3 regions of the Neobacillus sp. C211 genome follow, and region 2 is predicted to be linked to each of the others. Evidence: riboswitches for the same ligand, from Rfam matches in the RefSeq annotation. Region 2 holds a riboswitch; each other region holds the start of a gene.

The links. A riboswitch is a leader RNA that binds a small molecule or an ion and turns the genes downstream of it on or off. The one in region 2 is predicted to bind cobalamin.
Region 1: linked by a shared signal. The riboswitch ahead of metE (5-methyltetrahydropteroyltriglutamate--homocysteine S-methyltransferase) and the one ahead of ACSU6B_RS17810 ((2Fe-2S) ferredoxin domain-containing protein) in region 2 are both predicted to bind cobalamin.
Region 3: linked by a shared signal. The riboswitch ahead of ACSU6B_RS04590 (ABC transporter substrate-binding protein) and the one ahead of ACSU6B_RS17810 ((2Fe-2S) ferredoxin domain-containing protein) in region 2 are both predicted to bind cobalamin.

What each region holds. Positions count from the first base shown of each region.
Region 1 covers NZ_JBPXRO010000008.1:118,319-123,965, reverse strand. The annotation lists gene ACSU6B_RS09925 (tRNA dihydrouridine synthase) at 1-946, shown strand, start outside; gene ACSU6B_RS09920 (hypothetical protein) at 1,427-1,756, shown strand; gene ACSU6B_RS09915 (VOC family protein) at 2,548-2,943, shown strand; cobalamin riboswitch at 3,039-3,219, shown strand; gene metE (5-methyltetrahydropteroyltriglutamate--homocysteine S-methyltransferase) at 3,401-5,647, shown strand, end outside.
Region 2 covers NZ_JBPXRO010000019.1:17,134-22,780, reverse strand. The annotation lists gene ACSU6B_RS17835 (Ger(x)C family spore germination protein) at 1-129, shown strand, start outside; gene ACSU6B_RS17830 (GerAB/ArcD/ProY family transporter) at 158-1,264, shown strand; gene ACSU6B_RS17825 (hypothetical protein) at 1,261-1,479, opposite strand; gene ACSU6B_RS17820 (SH3 domain-containing protein) at 1,841-2,575, opposite strand; gene ACSU6B_RS17815 (hypothetical protein) at 2,581-3,501, opposite strand; cobalamin riboswitch at 3,735-3,924, shown strand; cobalamin riboswitch at 4,101-4,278, shown strand; gene ACSU6B_RS17810 ((2Fe-2S) ferredoxin domain-containing protein) at 4,404-4,787, shown strand; gene cobJ (precorrin-3B C(17)-methyltransferase) at 4,841-5,647, shown strand, end outside.
Region 3 covers NZ_JBPXRO010000003.1:198,242-203,888, reverse strand. The annotation lists gene ribE (riboflavin synthase) at 1-70, shown strand, start outside; partial or broken gene ribB (3,4-dihydroxy-2-butanone-4-phosphate synthase) at 131-754, shown strand; gene ribH (6,7-dimethyl-8-ribityllumazine synthase) at 780-1,250, shown strand; cobalamin riboswitch at 1,310-1,502, shown strand; gene ACSU6B_RS04590 (ABC transporter substrate-binding protein) at 1,697-2,662, shown strand; gene ACSU6B_RS04585 (FecCD family ABC transporter permease) at 2,628-3,689, shown strand; gene ACSU6B_RS04580 (heme ABC transporter ATP-binding protein) at 3,692-5,158, shown strand; gene cbiB (adenosylcobinamide-phosphate synthase CbiB) at 5,155-5,647, shown strand, end outside.

The DNA of each region.
Region 1 (5,647 bases), on a different contig from region 2:
GCGTGATTTACCACGACCATTTTTTGTACTTGCACCAATGGAAGATGTGACAGATGTTGTTTTTCGTCACGTAGTAAGTGAAGCCGGTCGACCGGATGTATTTTTCACAGAGTTTACAAACTCGGATAGCTATTGTCATCCAGAGGGCATGAAAAGTGTGCGTGGCCGTTTGATTTTTACAGAAGATGAACAGCCAATGGTGGCACATATTTGGGGGGATAATCCCGAATATTTCCGTCAAATGAGTATTGGCATGGCAGAGCTAGGATTTAAAGGCATTGATATTAATATGGGCTGCCCTGTACCGAATGTGGCATCGAGAGGGAAGGGTAGTGGCCTTATTCTGCGTCCAGACGTTGCGGCAGAACTTATTCAAGCAGCAAAAGCGGGCGGACTGCCTGTCAGCGTGAAAACACGACTTGGCAATAAGGATGTAAATGAGTGGGAGGAGTGGCTAACGCATATTTTAAAACAGGATATTGCGAACCTTTCTATTCATTTACGTACAAGAAAGGAAATGAGCCAAGTAGATGCGCATTGGGAGCTAATTCCGGAAATCAAAAAATTACGTGACCGTATCGCACCAAATACGCTACTAACAATCAATGGAGACATTCCTGACCGTCAAACTGGGCTGCAGCTTGCTGATCAATATGGTATTGATGGCGTTATGATCGGGCGAGGTATTTTTAAAAATCCTTTTGCTTTTGAAAAAGAGCCAAAAGACCATAGCAGTAAAGAATACCTTGATCTTTTAAGACTGCAGCTTGATCTTCAAGATCAATATGCGGAAGTACTGCCACGTTCAATCACAGGGCTTCATCGCTTTTTTAAAATTTATGTCAAAGGATTCCGTGGAGCTGGTGAATTAAGAAATCAATTGATGAACACGAAATCAACAGATGAAGTGCGTGCATTACTTGATAACTTTGGAAAAGATTGTTGATGGGACGCGGACAGTGAAATGATGTAACTCTCAAAAAGTTAGAGAAAAAATGAATCACATCAACTCATGTGTACTTTTTTTATTCAGTTTGAAGTTCCGTTACAGCCGGCAACTTTTGTTTTGATAAAGTCTGTTTTCTGAAAGAAAAAGGTCTTAAAAATGTAATAAACCCACCACCACCCTTGTGTTGCCACATACACTCAATACATGTGGAGTATGTGGCGCACCTCATATTAAAAGAAGGCAACTAACCCTTTGGGTGTTGCCTTTTAAAGGTACTTTAATGATTTACTATTATGTTCACATAATTGTAGAAAAGCTTTTGAAAAGACTAAATTTATATGAATTCTAATGTGATATTATTTTATCTGAAGGAGGTATCAAAATGGATAGGTAAACCATGTAGGCATATTATCATTATAAGTTTCCTAAGACTAATTATTTCTGGTAAGTAAATTTATATCTGAAGGAGGATAATTAATGGGTCACGATATATCAGGATACAATAAAGCAGGAAAAGAAATTGCTTACGCTCGTTTTAGCATGGGGAATTATAATGCTACCATACTGTATAATTTACTTGATGCAAATAATTACTATGCAGGAGTAAGTGGATCAGGCGACAGTTCTATCTTCTCGATACAACAAATTGAAAAGGCTATGAATGTCTACAAGCAATTTTACAAAAATGGTAATTCTCTGTCAGAAAGTGATTTCTTAACTTGGGATCAAAAACAAATCCTGAATTTTATACAGAATTGTTTAGGAACAGCAAAAATAGAAGGGAGTGTAAGAGTGTATTTTGGCTAATGTTTAAAGATTATTTGCTAAATTCTTCAATTTCGCTCCGTATCCAAATAACTCTATAGTAGCAATTACCTTCATATGTAACAATTTGCATTCCATCTCCAGATAATCTTATGAATTTCTTTTATCCCCTAAAAAACACATTTATTATCTTATCGACAAAACCAATCCATGTATCCTATTTAATATTACTAATCTTCCTCTGTCGTTGGTCGTCTAATTAAAAAGATAAGAGAGATTCGTTTTAAAGTAGTATTTGAATGTCCTGGCTGTCCATGTGAGCAAGTTACTTTATAGGAATAAGCATATGGACTAGAAAAAAATCGTAAAGATCATTGCCATGATTCGGTGGGACTTATTTCGAAATCCTGATGCTTTCTTGTTGCGTAAGTACCCAGCAAACAAAGTGACCAAAAGAAAGATAAAGGATGTATAACCCAGCAACATCTTGATATGACCATAACCAATGACAGGTCCAATTTTAAAAAGATTAATCCAAGAGTGACCGATAATAAGAAGGTGGACGTTATGTATCAGTCGTAGATCGTCCAATAAATGACAAGAATATTAAACAGGAACTAATAAGTAAAATTATTTAATTTTTATAAAAATTGAATATATTCCAATAATTATCCTATAATAAAGAGGAAATATATTAGGCTTTGGCTCAAATTGAAAAGTTGGCTTCATCCTTAGTTTTGCTAACATAATATGAAGCATCATAACTTCAAGATATACATAAGTACTGACTTGCTAGAAGAGAATATAATTACTTTTTTAATTAGGAGGCAATCATGGGAAGATTAGTTCATTTCGAAATTCATGTCAATGACATGGAACGGGCAAAGAAGTTTTATGGAGAGGTATTCGGATGGTCATTTCAAGATTGGAGTGAGTATGCAGGAATGCCTTACTTTGGAGCAGTGACTGGCGATGAGAATGAACCTGGGATCAATGGTGCTTTGATGCAGCGGCAAAGTGCTCCACCGGAAGCAAACCAAGCTTTGAATGCATTTGCTTGTACAATGGGAGTGGAAAATTACGATGTAACGGAAGCTAAAATTATTGAGAATGGCGGCAAGGTCGTAATGGCCAAATATGCCCTGCCTGGAATGGCGTGGCAAGGATACTATATTGATACCGAAGGCAATATATTCGGAATTCATCAACCCGATGCGAATGCAAAATAGAATCCTAAGGTGAGCGAGAGAACTCTCATCATACTGACTACTTTTCAGAAAATTATGTACTTCATATTATTAATATGCTATAGTTAGTGAAAATTACATATCGTGTAAGAATTGGTGCCAAGCTAAGGCTTGGCTTAAAAGGGAAGAACGGTGTAATTCCGTCGCTGTCCCGCAACTGTAAATCGGAGTGAATCACAAATACCACTGTCTTAGGATGGGAAGGTGTGAGGAGCCATGATGATAAGCCAGGAGACCTGCCAATTTCCAGTACACACCAAATACCTACGTGGAAATAGGTGGTGACATTCATTTGTACGACAAACGAGTTATGAGTAGCTATGTTTATGCATGTTTTTTTAGCAAAACTTAAACTTGATTGTAAAGCCATTTCCCATTTTGTGGAGATGGCTTTTTTTGTATTTGGGAATATGTAAATTTAAATAAGGAGGAATGAAAAATGAATTTAGTTAGTACTGCCATTGGTTACCCGTACATTGGTGATAATCGGGAGTGGAAACGTTGTATAGAATCTTTTTGGAAGGGTGCGATATCAGAGGAGCAATTTATTTTCGAGATGAAAACGAATCGTTTGAATAATTTGAAGCGCCAGCAATCATTAGGCTTAGAGTTACTAACAGTTGGGGATTTTACCAATTATGACCGCATGCTTGACCATGCGGCAATGTTCGGAATGGTTCCAAATCGTTATAAGTGGACAGGTAGTGAAGTCGATCTAACCACTTATTACGAAATGGCCCGTGGGGCAAGCCATGTTGTGGCCTGTGAGATGACAAAGTGGTTTAACACCAACTATCACTACATCGTACCTGAGTATGAAGGCAAGTCATTACAATTAACCAAAAACTACATTTTAGATTATTTTGTAGAAGCCAAAGAGGAATTAGGTCTTATTACAAAGCCTACAATGATCGGTCCTTTTACTTTTGTTAGCTTAGCGAAAGGATACGATGCCAAAACCAAAGCATTGTTTATTTTAAAACTCTTACCGTTATATGCTCAAGTATTGCAGCAGCTTGTAGAGGCTGGGGCACAGTGGATTCAAGTGGAAGAACCAGCACTAACCCTTTCACTAACTGCTGATGATGTAAAACTAGTGCAGGAAATTTACAAGCAATTAGCAGAAGAAGTACCGGCTGCACAAATCATGTTACAAACCTATTTTGAAGGACTATCAGCGTATGAAGAGCTGTCTCAATTACCTGTGGCAGGGATTGGTCTTGATTTCATACATGGTGCCGAAGAGAATATGGATTCACTTCGAAAACACGGGTTCCCACAAGACAAAGTATTAGGAATTGGTGTCGTAAATGGACGGGATATTTGGCGGGCAAATTTGGCTGAAAAAGCATTCAATACAAAAGCTGTTTTATTATTAAGCGGTGTAAAAGAAGCTTGGATTCAGTCTTCATGTAGTTTACAGCATGTACCTGTGACGACGAAGGCAGAAACAAAGCTGGATGCCATACTGACAAATGCTTTGTCATTTGCCGATGAGAAAATAATTGAGTTATCACATATTACATCTTACGTCCGTGACGAGGCTTGGACAGGGAATAAGAGCGTGTCACAAAGTATGATAGCAACTGAAGCATTAGCACAGCATAAGGCAAGGAAAAATGCACGTGTGAAAGAGCTAGTATTACAAGTAACACAAGAGCATTTTGCTCGTTCAATGACGTTTAAAGAACGTCAACCTTTGCAAAAAAGGGCATTAGATTTACCAGATTATCCAACCACAACCATTGGCAGCTTCCCTCAGTCAGATCAAGTAAAACGGACACGTACAGCATGGCGTAAAAAGGAAATTACAGATGCTGAGTATGCAGCGTTTCTAAAAAGTGAAACAGCCCGTTGGATTCAAATTCAAGAAGAAATAGGACTGGATGTTTTAGTGCATGGTGAATTTGAGCGGACGGATATGGTTGAGTACTTTGGAGAAAAGCTAGAAGGTTTTGCCTTTACAGAAAAAGCATGGGTTGTATCCTATGGTTCACGTTGTGTCAAACCACCAATTATTTATGGTGACGTCGAGTGGACAGCCCCAATGACCGTGAAGGAAGTAGAAGCGGCACAGCAATTAACGTCTAAGTATGTGAAAGGGATGTTAACAGGTCCTATTACAATCTTAAATTGGTCTTTTGTCCGCGATGATATTTCACGTGAACAAGTAGCCAACCAACTAGCCTTAGCACTAAGAGAAGAGATTGCAGCGTTAGAAGATGCAGGCATTGCCATTATTCAAGTGGATGAACCGGCATTACGTGAAGGATTGCCATTACGTAAAGAAAAATGGGCTGATTATTTAGCATGGGGGGTAAATGCCTTTAAGTTAGCAACTTCTAGTGTGAAGAATGAAACACAAATCCATACGCATATGTGCTATTGCGAGTTTAATGACTTTATTGAGCCGATTCGTGCCCTTGACGCAGATGTGATTTCAATCGAAACGTCTAGAAGTCATGGGGAGTTGATTCAATCTCTTAAAAAAAATCCATATGAACTTGGTATTGGTTTAGGAGTGTATGATATTCATAGTCCACGTGTACCAAGTCTAGAAGAAATCAATGCGATTTTAAACGATAGTTTAGAAATTATTTCAAAAGAACAGTTCTGGGTGAATCCAGATTGTGGTTTAAAAACACGTCATGAAGAAGAAACCATTGCATCGCTAAAAAATATGGTG
Region 2 (5,647 bases):
GAATGGAAAAAAATAGAAAAGAACTGGAGTAACATCTTTGCAAAATCCAAAGTAGAAGTTCATGTCGAAACGAGAATCAGACGTCCTGGGATGAGATCAATCCCATATCTTTTCAGTGAAAAGGAATAGATAAAAGCGGAATGGAGAAATGTAAACGATGGAAAAAGCAAAAATTAGTGCCGGGGAATTTTTTTCTCTCATTGTTTTGTTTAACTTTGGTACGGCTCTTGTCGTTAGTTTAGGGCTACAGGCTAAGAAGGATGCTTGGCTGGCAATTTTTTTTGGAGCAGCAGGTGGAATCATCCTTTTTTTTATATACCGTTCTCTTTTTCGAATATATCCGCAGCAACCACTTATCAGCTATATTCAAACTATTTTAGGGAAATATATAGGATGGCCGTTAAGTTTACTGTATATCCTTTTTTTTATCTATGGTGCATCTAGAGATGTGAGAGATGGGGGGGAAATTCTCACGAGCGCCATATTAGATCAAACACCATTGCTGATTATTAACCTCTCGATTATTATAACGATCGCGTATGTTATTTATAAAGGAATTGAAGTATTAGTCAGAACAGCTCAAATCTATTTGGTACTGGTTTTATGTTTAGGGCTAATAAGCAACCTTCTTCTCATATATTCTGGAGTTATTGATATAAATAACTTATTACCCATACTTCGTGACGGATGGAAGCCTGTTTTCACAACATTTTATAGTCAAACATTATCTTTCCCCTTTGGAGAAATGATTTGCTTTGCGATGCTATTTCCATTGCTGCAAAGCGCCAAACAAGGGGTAAAAATGGGATTTTGGGCAGTGGTTTTTAGTGGTTTGACATTAAGCTATACAATCGCACTTGATATAGCTGTACTCGGTTCTGACATTGCAGGACGCTCATCATTTCCATTGTTAACAATGATAAGTAAAATAAACATTGGGGAATTTATACAACATCTAGATTTAATTGTTATTTTAACGTTAATTATTTGCAACTTTTTCAAAATTGCTGTTTTTTATTATGCAGCTGTTATGGGGGCAACAGCTTTATTTAACCTTCAAGATTATAGGAAAATGGTAGCTCCTATCGGAATCATCATTCTCTATTCTTCTAGTATGATCGCATTTGATTTTTCAGGACATCTGGAGGAGGGAAACTTCTCACTCAAAACCATATTTCCTCTTTTTGGAGAAATCATACCCGCATTCCTTCTGCTTATAGCTGTGATTCGAAAAAAATTTAGTCAACGATTACGAGATATTTAATGAATTTTCTTTTTCACAAACATAATCATAGGCTTTAAAAACCATATTGAAATTAAAATTAAAGAGGAGGATATTTCCGTTGAATCCATCAACCAAAACGGGTTATTTAAGTTCTGCCAACATTGAGAAATTGTCTGACCTAAAAACAAGTCCATTGCAACAGCAAAACCTATACTCAGTATAAGAAGAAAAACAAATATAAAGAATGATTTCATAAATGAAACCTCCTGTGTGTTACAAACTTTCCCATAGTATGACTTATTGATGGTGTTTTCATTATTGCTGTTGGCAGGAACAATATGTTAAAACCTAATCATGCAGAAAACGGCTCTCCAAATAAGGAGTGGGTTTTTTGTATTGAAGGAAGTTCCCCTGTTTAAATTATAAAGATGCACTTAAAAAATTTTCTTCTGTTTTGTTTTTGAATTCCTAAGATTTAAAAGGAGAGGGAACTATTCCCATAGGGGTCCACTCTCCTTATCTAGGTTGTTCTATGAACTGGATAAAGGATCAAAAAATCTCGGAAATTGTTCCATTCGTTGCGACACTAAGTCGGTAAATAATCCTCTCAATTTATTATTTTTCCCTGACAATCAAGGCTGAAATCCAGCCTTCGATCCCGTTTGCGGTGTGAACTTTTAGCCACTTAATTCCTTTGGAATCCACTTGTTCTTCATTCAAAAAGTGCATGATTTCTCCATTTGTAATAGTGTATAGGCGGGGTGCGGTAAGTGTGGGAGCTACACGAATATTTCCGCCTTCTTCGTATTTCTTATTTAAAATTAATTCTTTTGGATCAGGGGAAGCCCAGGATGCTTGTATGTGTACAGGTTCTTGGTTTAACCATATCTCAGCTTTCTTCCATTTTTGTGTATACCACTCATTTGGATTGTTGATCATTGCTGCAGTAAGCAAAATCACTAAAGTTGACGCAGAATAGAAGGTCCATCTTTTAATCCTTGTCTTATTCCTTTTCCGTTTCATTAAAAGCTGAATCATGTTGTTGAGAAAACTTTCGAACCAGGCAAACATTCCTTCAATGATATCTATCCAAACAGATATGCCAGCTTTTCCTGCTTCTCTCCGGCTTCTTTGAATTGTGCAAAGAAGTGCCATGATTGGGTAAGAAATGAGATAAAGCATTTTTTTCAACAAACGGCACAATAAGTTTAAGAAGGGAGGAATAATGTACAACAAAATCAGCCTTGCGAACTGTAGGAGCACAAAGAGAGCCAAAAAAATACGGATCCATTCCGGCAGGGCAGAAATAAGTGACCAGATCCAAAACAGCTGATTTAAAATGGATTCCACAATCGCTAATCTCCTTTATTTAAATAGGATAATAGTTCTCTCCTTGGACCAGAAATCTGTTTTTTTCTATTGATGTTTTCCAGATTGACGGGGAGATAGGGGAATAGCCTTTTTAGCTTGGCTAATCTTTGTTCTGCCTCAAACTGGTCAATAGAGTGATCGTTGATCAAGTTTAAAAGTTGTTTGTTTACCTCATATTTGAAGGCTTGATTTTGGCTAAACTCCGATTCCACTAACCGCTTTGCCATTTCATTCTTTTCTCCAAGCTTCCCTGCAGTGATAAAATCACCTGCTTGAAGGGCTTCTTTAATCGAGGCCGAAATCCGGCGCGCTTCCTCCAAGTCCAGAGCCTCTTGATAGGCAGATAGTTCTGCGTTCCGGTCTAAATCGGCGATCGCCTCATCATGACGCTGGTCCCGAATACCTTGCCGGATTAAAACACGAACATTTCTAACAATAATACCAGCCTCTCTTAATACCTTGACTAATGGCGAGGTTTGAAAAAATTCTTCAATATGCCGGGCAAAACTCAGATCCTCTTCAATAGGATAAAATCTTGCTTCCGACTCCACCCAGAAGGGTAGATTATTGTTAAAAATGTTGCCAATTTCTCCTGCATTTTGTTGAATTAACCGTTCGGGGTGTTCAACGGCAATATCGATAAATAAATTGACAGAAAACCTTCTTCCTCTTGTAGCCGCTGGGACTTCTTCCTTGTAGGTGATGGTTTGCTGCTGCATATTGACTGTATAAACCCTTTTATATTTGCCAATCCGCAATTCACTACGTGACAAACGCTCTCCATTTTTAACTGCATAGTATTCATTGTGATTATTAACATAAACAAAGGCATAGGTCATAGACGACGCCGGCGGCTTTTCCAAAAAACTAAATTTCACGTCTTTAACATCTTCAATAAATTGCATTAGGTTATTCCCTCCAGGTTAACTATTTTCATTGAGAGATCACTTACCCTTGTCTACATTCTATGCAGACAATCGGAAGAAAAGCCCCCATATCTTTGTAGATTGTTGTAGGTATCCAGCAATCCGATAGCTATGCCGCCCCCCTAAAATAATATAAGGGAATTTAAAAAGCACTTGATATATTCTATTTGTTAGACTAGTATAAATATTATCTCTTAAAATTACATATGAATTTGTTAACAATTAGTTAAGATGCCTTAGGGCTTAATAGGGAATCTGGTGCAAGGCCAGAACTGTCCCCGCAACTGTGAGTGTGGACGAAATAGACAAACCACTGAACCGTTTATTTTATTGACGATTCGGGAAGGGTCTAAAGTAGGAAGAAACACAAGTCAGGAGACCTGTCTTAACTTTTAATGTTTCGATTTCTTCGGGGGTTGTGAAGATGGAACGTTTGACAAAAAGGATTATTTATTATCTTTCTTTGTGCTGACGTTTTATCCGTTCAACTAATGTTGAACGGATTTTTTCGTTTTGATGATTCTAAATCATGTTTAATTATCATAGTTTAGCTTTAGAAGGAACAAGCCTTTTTAACAATTGAATAGATTAGGATAGGTGCACGAATATGTGCTTAATAGGGAAGTACGGTTTAAATCCGTCACGGTACCCGCCACTGTATGGGGAGTTCATTGCAGATGTCACTGAAGGAATTCGGGAAGACGCAATGAAATGATGAACCTAAGTCAGGAGACCTGCCTTTACCTAATAACTTCCATCAACCTACGGGAACATAGGTAGAAGTGCTGAACATACATCGCTATTTTTTTGTGTGTATATTTTGCACCTCTATGTCCATAGGGGTGCTTTTTTTACGTAAAAAACGAAAAGGAGAGTGTGACATGACTACTTGGAATTTACAAGGGACGAAACACCATGTTTTTATTTGCAACGGCAGCAGCTGTATGAGAAAGGGTGGGGAGGAAGCGACACAAGCGATTCGGAATGAAATCACCAATTTAAACTTAGATTCACTCATACATACAACAAGAACGAGATGCAATGGGAGATGTAAGGATGCCCCCGTTGCCATCGTCTATCCGTCAGGGACTTGGTATAAAAACGTAACCTCAGAAGTGGGAACTACGATTGTAAAGCGTCATCTGGCAGAAGGTCATTGCCTTCAGGAGCATGCGATCTATCAATATTCCGAAGCAGGATTCATACCGCCAGAAGGGTCGGAATGCATCGAAGGAGTACAAAAAGTGGTTAAAGAAAAGATGTAACAGCGGATAGTAGCTGGATTCTAGTTTGAAATTTTGGAAGGTGGCGTAATAGTGTGAAAGGCAAATTATTGGTTATTGGTTTTGGCCCTGGTGATGAAAAACATATCACTGGCCGGGCAAAAGAAGCCATCGAAGAAAGTGATATCATCATCGGCTACAAAACCTACGTTGATCTAATCAAGGGATTAATAGCTGGAAAACAAATCATTAGTACAGGAATGACAGAAGAAGTGAGCCGGGCCCAGGAGGCAGTGAAACAGGCCGAACTCGGTTACACAGTAGCCGTCATTTCAAGCGGTGATGCCGGTGTATATGGAATGGCAGGACTGGTTTACGAAGTGCTAATCGAAAAAGGCTGGAAAAAAGACTCAGGGGTAGAAGTGGAGGTGGTCCCTGGCATTTCCGCCATCAACTCCTGTGCTGCTTTATTAGGCGCGCCGGTCATGCATGATGCCTGTACGATCAGCTTAAGTGACCATTTGACACCTTGGAGCTTGATTGAGAAACGAATCGAAGCGGCCGCTTCATCTGATTTTGTGATTGCCTTATACAATCCAAAAAGCGGGAGAAGAACACGGCAGATCATGGAAGCTCAAAAAATTCTACTAAAATATCGCTCGCCAGACACCCCTGTAGGATTGGTAAAGAGTGCTTACCGTGATAGTCAAAAAATCGTCTTAACCAATTTACAAGAGATGCTCGAACATGAAATTGGCATGTTAACCACCGTTTTAATTGGCAACTCTTCCACATTTTTCTACGACGGCTTGATCATCACTCCGCGCGGTTATCAGCGGAAGTATACATTAAATCAGGCAATACAGCCGTTGAAACCGCATCAACGTTTGCAAAAGGAAGCC
Region 3 (5,647 bases), on a different contig from region 2:
AGGTGATACTGCGCAAAATCATAAGACAGGGATAACGGCACAATTTTTAGCAGACAATGGTTTTAATTAAATTATAGTTTGGAAAAGTCCAATCTTAAAGGGTTTGTCATTTTGAAAGGAGAGATGTTGCGTGTTTAATACGATTAACGAAGCTCTTGCTGATTTAAAAGAAGGAAAGGTTGTTATTGTCTGCGATGATGAAAACAGGGAAAATGAAGGGGACTTTATTTCTCTTGCTGAAAAAGCAACGCCGGAGGTCATAAATCTTATGGCCACTCACGGAAGAGGTCTAATCTGTGTTCCTATTGACGAGGCATTAGCTCAAAAGCTCGACTTACATCCAATGGTTTCCAAGAATACGGATCCAAATCGAACAGCTTTTACCGTAAGCATTGACCATAAATTTTCTACAACTGGAATTTCTGCATTTGAACGATCAGCAACGGTGTTGAGTATGGTTGACCCGGAATCAAAAGCATCCGATTTTTTAAGACCAGGGCATATGTTTCCGTTGATTGCTAAAAAAGACGGAGTCTTGAGCAGAACGGGGCATACAGAAGCAGCTGTAGACCTTGCAATTTTATGCGGTGCCAAGCCTGCTGGTGTCATTTGTGAAATCATGAATGACGATGGCACGATGGCACGTGTCCCACAGCTGCGCAAAATTGCTGATAAGCTAAACATTAAAATGATTACGATTAAAGATTTAGTAGAATACCGAAGCAACAAGGAAAATTTAGTTAAGCGGGAAGTTTAAAACAAATTTAGGAGGCATACTCATGGGTAATATTTTTGAAGGAAATTTAGTTGGCTCAGGATTAAAAGTTGGAATCGTGGTTGGACGTTTTAATGAATTCATTACAAGTAAACTATTAGGCGGTGCACAGGATGCACTTAAAAGACATGGCGTCAGTGAGACAGACGTAGATATTGCCTGGGTACCTGGTGCATTTGAAATTTCATTAATCGCCCAAAAAATGGCTAATAGCAAAAAATATGATGCAGTTATCACGCTTGGTACGGTCATTCGCGGCTCTACTCCACATTTTGACTTTGTTTGTAATGAAGTGGCAAAAGGTGTTTCCGCAATCAATTTAAGTAGTGGCATTCCTGTTATTTTTGGAGTACTAACCACAGATTCTATTGAACAAGCGATTGAGCGTGCTGGGACAAAGGCTGGTAATAAGGGATGGGATGCCGCTTCGGCTGCAATTGAAATGGCTAATTTGTGCAGAACGATTGAACTTTAAAATTATTGCAAAAATACATGTACAATTCATTTCATCTTTTCTATAATGAATTTAACAAAAAATATTTTTTATTATTAGGTGCTAAAATCTTATTGTAAGATTTTCGGCTTAAAAGAGAAGTTTGGTAAAAGCCAACGCGGTCCCGCCACTGTAAATGAGAGCAACCTATATGGTGCCACTGTCGACTAAGATGGGAAGGCATAGGAAGCGATGATCATGAGCCAGGAAACCTGCCTAATTCTTGTGCGCCAATAAAACCTACGAGGATGGGACGGTGTTGAAGGCTAGACTCCCTTTACTTATTGCTAGTAACCTGAATCTAATCATACCAACATCTCCATTACATAGTGGAGATGTTTTTTGTTTTTATCCAAGCCATTTTGTTTTTGCACAAGAAGATTTATTTTTTGTTACATAATATTTATTAACTGAAAGTAGGGAGAAAAATGAAGAAGTTGTATTCATTGCTGTTAGTAGTATTATTAACAGTAGGAGTTTTAACAGGTTGTGTTGAAAAGAAAGACCAAGTTAAGGAAGAGAATAAATCCAGCGTTGAGAAGAAAACAGCGGAAATAACCTATCCAGTTACACTTACAGATGCTACCAAAACTAAAGTTATTATCGAAAAGAAACCTGAAAAGATCGTTTCACTAATTCCAAGTAATACAGAAATTGCATTTGCATTAGGACTTGACAAAGAAGTGGTGGGCGTGTCTGATTTCGATAATTACCCGGAAGCAGCGACGAAAAAAGAAAAAATCGGCGGACAGGAAATAAACTTAGAAAAAATCATTTCCTTAAAACCGGATTTAGTGTTAGCACATGCATCTTCAGCTCATAATTCTGAAGCAGGGCTTCAGCAGCTTAAAGATGCTGGAATTACCGTTTTGGTTGTTAATGATGCGCAAAATTTTGACCAAGTTTATGATTCCATTGATATGATTGGGAAAGCTACCGGTGAAACAGCGAAAGCCGATGAGATGATTAAAGGGATGAAGGATAAATTGGCCGAAATTAAAGCAAAGGCTGGGGAAATAAAAGAAAAGAAAAAGGTATTAGTTGAAGTTTCGCCCGCTCCAGAAATTTATACACCTGGCAAGAATACCTTTATGGATCAAATGCTAAGTATAATTAATGCGGAAAACATCGCAAATGATCAAGAAGGCTGGATTAAAATTGATCAAGAGGCGATGATTAAACGCAATCCAGATGTAATCCTGACTACCTATGGATACTATGTCAAAAATCCGGCGGAACAAGTTTTAACTAGAAAGGGCTGGGAAACGGTCAACGCTGTAAAAAATAAGCATGTAGTCGATGTGGATTCTGATCGCGTGACTCGCTCAGGCCCTCGGATCGTTGAAGGAGTAGAAGATCTTGCAAAGGCTGTCTATCCTGAGATTTTTAAATAATAAGTATTTAGCCTATATAATAGCTGGAATGTTCCTTGTTCTAGCTTTTTTATTAGGGATTTCAATTGGAACAGTTTCGGTGCCAATCTTAACCATTATTAAGATTTTCAGTGCGAAAGTTTTTGGGGTTATTTCATTGGAGACAATTGACCCTATGTATTCAAGTATTGTCCTTAACATTCGCTTACCTAGAGTGATTTTATCTGGTCTTGTCGGGGCTTCTCTTGCTATTGCAGGGGCAGCCTTCCAAGGTCTGCTAAGAAATCCGTTAGCAGATCCTTATACATTGGGTGTATCCTCCGGGGCGTCAGTTGGAGCGGTGTTGACACTGTTTTTCCATCTATCGATTCCTTTTATAGGTTCCTTCACATTACCATTGCTAAGTATTTTATTTTCCTTTTTAACCATCTTTTTAGTCCTTACTTTCGCCAGTAAAATAGAGCGTTCCATGAGAGTGGAAACGATTATTTTAACAGGGATAATTTTTAGCTCCTTCTTAGGGGCAATTATTTCGCTGATGATTGCGCTGACTGGAGATGAGTTGAGGCAAATTATTGGCTGGCTATTAGGAAGTGTATCGATGAGAGGCTGGGAGTACATAAAAATCATTTTGCCATTTTTTATCATTGGCTCAGGCCTGCTGATTTTTAATGCAAAGGAACTAAACGCCATGTCGTTTGGGGAAGAGCGGGCACAGCATTTAGGGGTCAATGTTCAAAAAAGAAAGCTAATTATTTTAACAGCTGGCTCTATTTTAACAGGAGCGGCAGTTGCGGTGTCAGGCACCATTGGTTTTGTCGGGCTAGTGATTCCTCATTTATCAAGATTATTATGGGGTCCCGATCACCGGCATCTCCTTCCGTTATCGATCATAACAGGAAGCGGTTTTTTAATTTTAGCTGACCTAATTTCAAGAACAATCATATCTCCTACAGAATTACCCATTGGTGTAATCACAGCTTTAATTGGTGCACCGGTATTTGCAATAATCCTGCTCCAAAGAAAAAGGACGGAAAGAAGTGGTTAGGGATGCTTAGTGTTCAACAGATTTCCGGAGGATACTCGAGTGAAGCGGTTCTGAAAGACATTTCTTTTGATGTGGAAAAGGGAGAATTATTCGGGATATTGGGGCCGAATGGAAGTGGAAAGACAACCCTTTTGAAAATGCTTAGTGGAATTTTGCCCATCCAAAAAGGTGAGATTTTTATCAATCGGAAACGGCTGCAGGAATACAAAACAAAACAACTGGCCCAAATGATTGCCGTTCTTTCACAACATTCAACACAATCATTCTCATACACCGTAAAAGAAACTGTCTCGCTTGGCCGTTATGCACATCAAAAGGGGTTATTTCAAACCTGGAGTAATGCCGATGAAGAGGTTGTCCAGCGAGTAATGAAGCAAATTGGTGTTTCCAGATTCCAAAATAAAAATATTCAAGAATTATCAGGCGGTGAAAAGCAACGAGTATTTCTTGCCCAAGCTTTGGCTCAAGAGCCTGAAATACTTTTGTTAGATGAACCCACCAACCATTTGGATTTGTCGTACCAAAAGGAATTATTAGATTTCTTAAAACAATGGACGTCAGAAAGTGGATTAACAGTCATCTCTATTTTTCACGATTTAAACCTTGCGGGGCTTTATTGTGATCGATTGCTCCTTCTCGAAAATGGAAGAATTAATATCGATCATATTCCTAATGAGGTGCTCCGGGAAGAACGAATAAGAGATGTGTATCATACAGACATTCAAAAACATCCCCATCCTAAAGTCGCTGCACCGCAAATGGTTTTACTGCCAAAAGTGAAAAACAAAGTTGTCGATTTTGACCTAGATGAGTCGATGCTGCATATCTCAGAAGAATTAATCGAGTTAACATCCCCTATGCCATTAAGGACGATGTCATCTGGGGTGATTGGTTCGGGAACCGGATGGCACCTAACATTTGTGAACCGCCATGTTAACAAGGATTACAACTGTAGTGATCATCGTATAGAAATGAGTTCATTTTTAAAATCAAACGGGTTTGAACCATCGGAAACTGTTGGCATGATGACCGCAGTTGTCCTCGAAGATGTAGTATACAAGCGGTTTGAACATAATAGCTTCTCGATATTTGCTGTTGTGACAGCTGGAGTAGGAAATGCGATTGATGCTTCGAAAAGTGAACAGCATACATTTGAAATGACACCAGGAACAATCAATACCTGGATTTTTGTGAGCGGCGAGCTGACAGAGGAAGCTTTTATACAAAGTATCATGACCGCAACTGAAGCGAAGGTTAAGGCATTGAATGATCTAAAGGTAATCGATGAAGTCACCGGAACGATCGCCACCGGTACATCGACAGATAGTATCTTAATTGCTGCTACTCAAACGGGTGAAGTATTAGAATTTGCGGGTACGATTACCCCGTTAGGCAAGCTTATTAGCAAGGCAGTTTATCAGTGCACGATCGAAGCGATTCAAAAATCCAGCAAGAGGAAATGCAAATGATCGTCCATCATTTAATCTCAATCACAGTTGCCTATATTATTGACCTGTTTATTGGGGATCCACCCGATTGGCCCCACCCTGTAAGATGGATTGGAAAGATGATAACATTTCTTGAAAAACGTTGGAATAATGGCAATTCTAAGCGGTGGAAAGGGCTGGCCATGCTCCTTTTTATCTTAGTCTTAGTTTTTTTCGTCGTTTTGATATTAGTTTTAATAGGATATTGGATTCATCCTGTTGTTGGAATTTTAGTAGAAGGTATAATTATTTCTACAACCATTGCTCAAAAAAGCTTAAAGGCGGCTTCTCTAGAAGTCTATCGTCCATTAATTGAAGGGGACCTTCCTGAAGCAAGGAAAAAACTATCCTATATTGTTGGCCGTGATACAGATTCCTTGGATGAGAGTGAAATCGCTCGCGGTACGATTGAGACAGTGGCCGAAAATACTAGTGATGGGGTGACGGCCCCCTTATTTTGGGCACTAATAG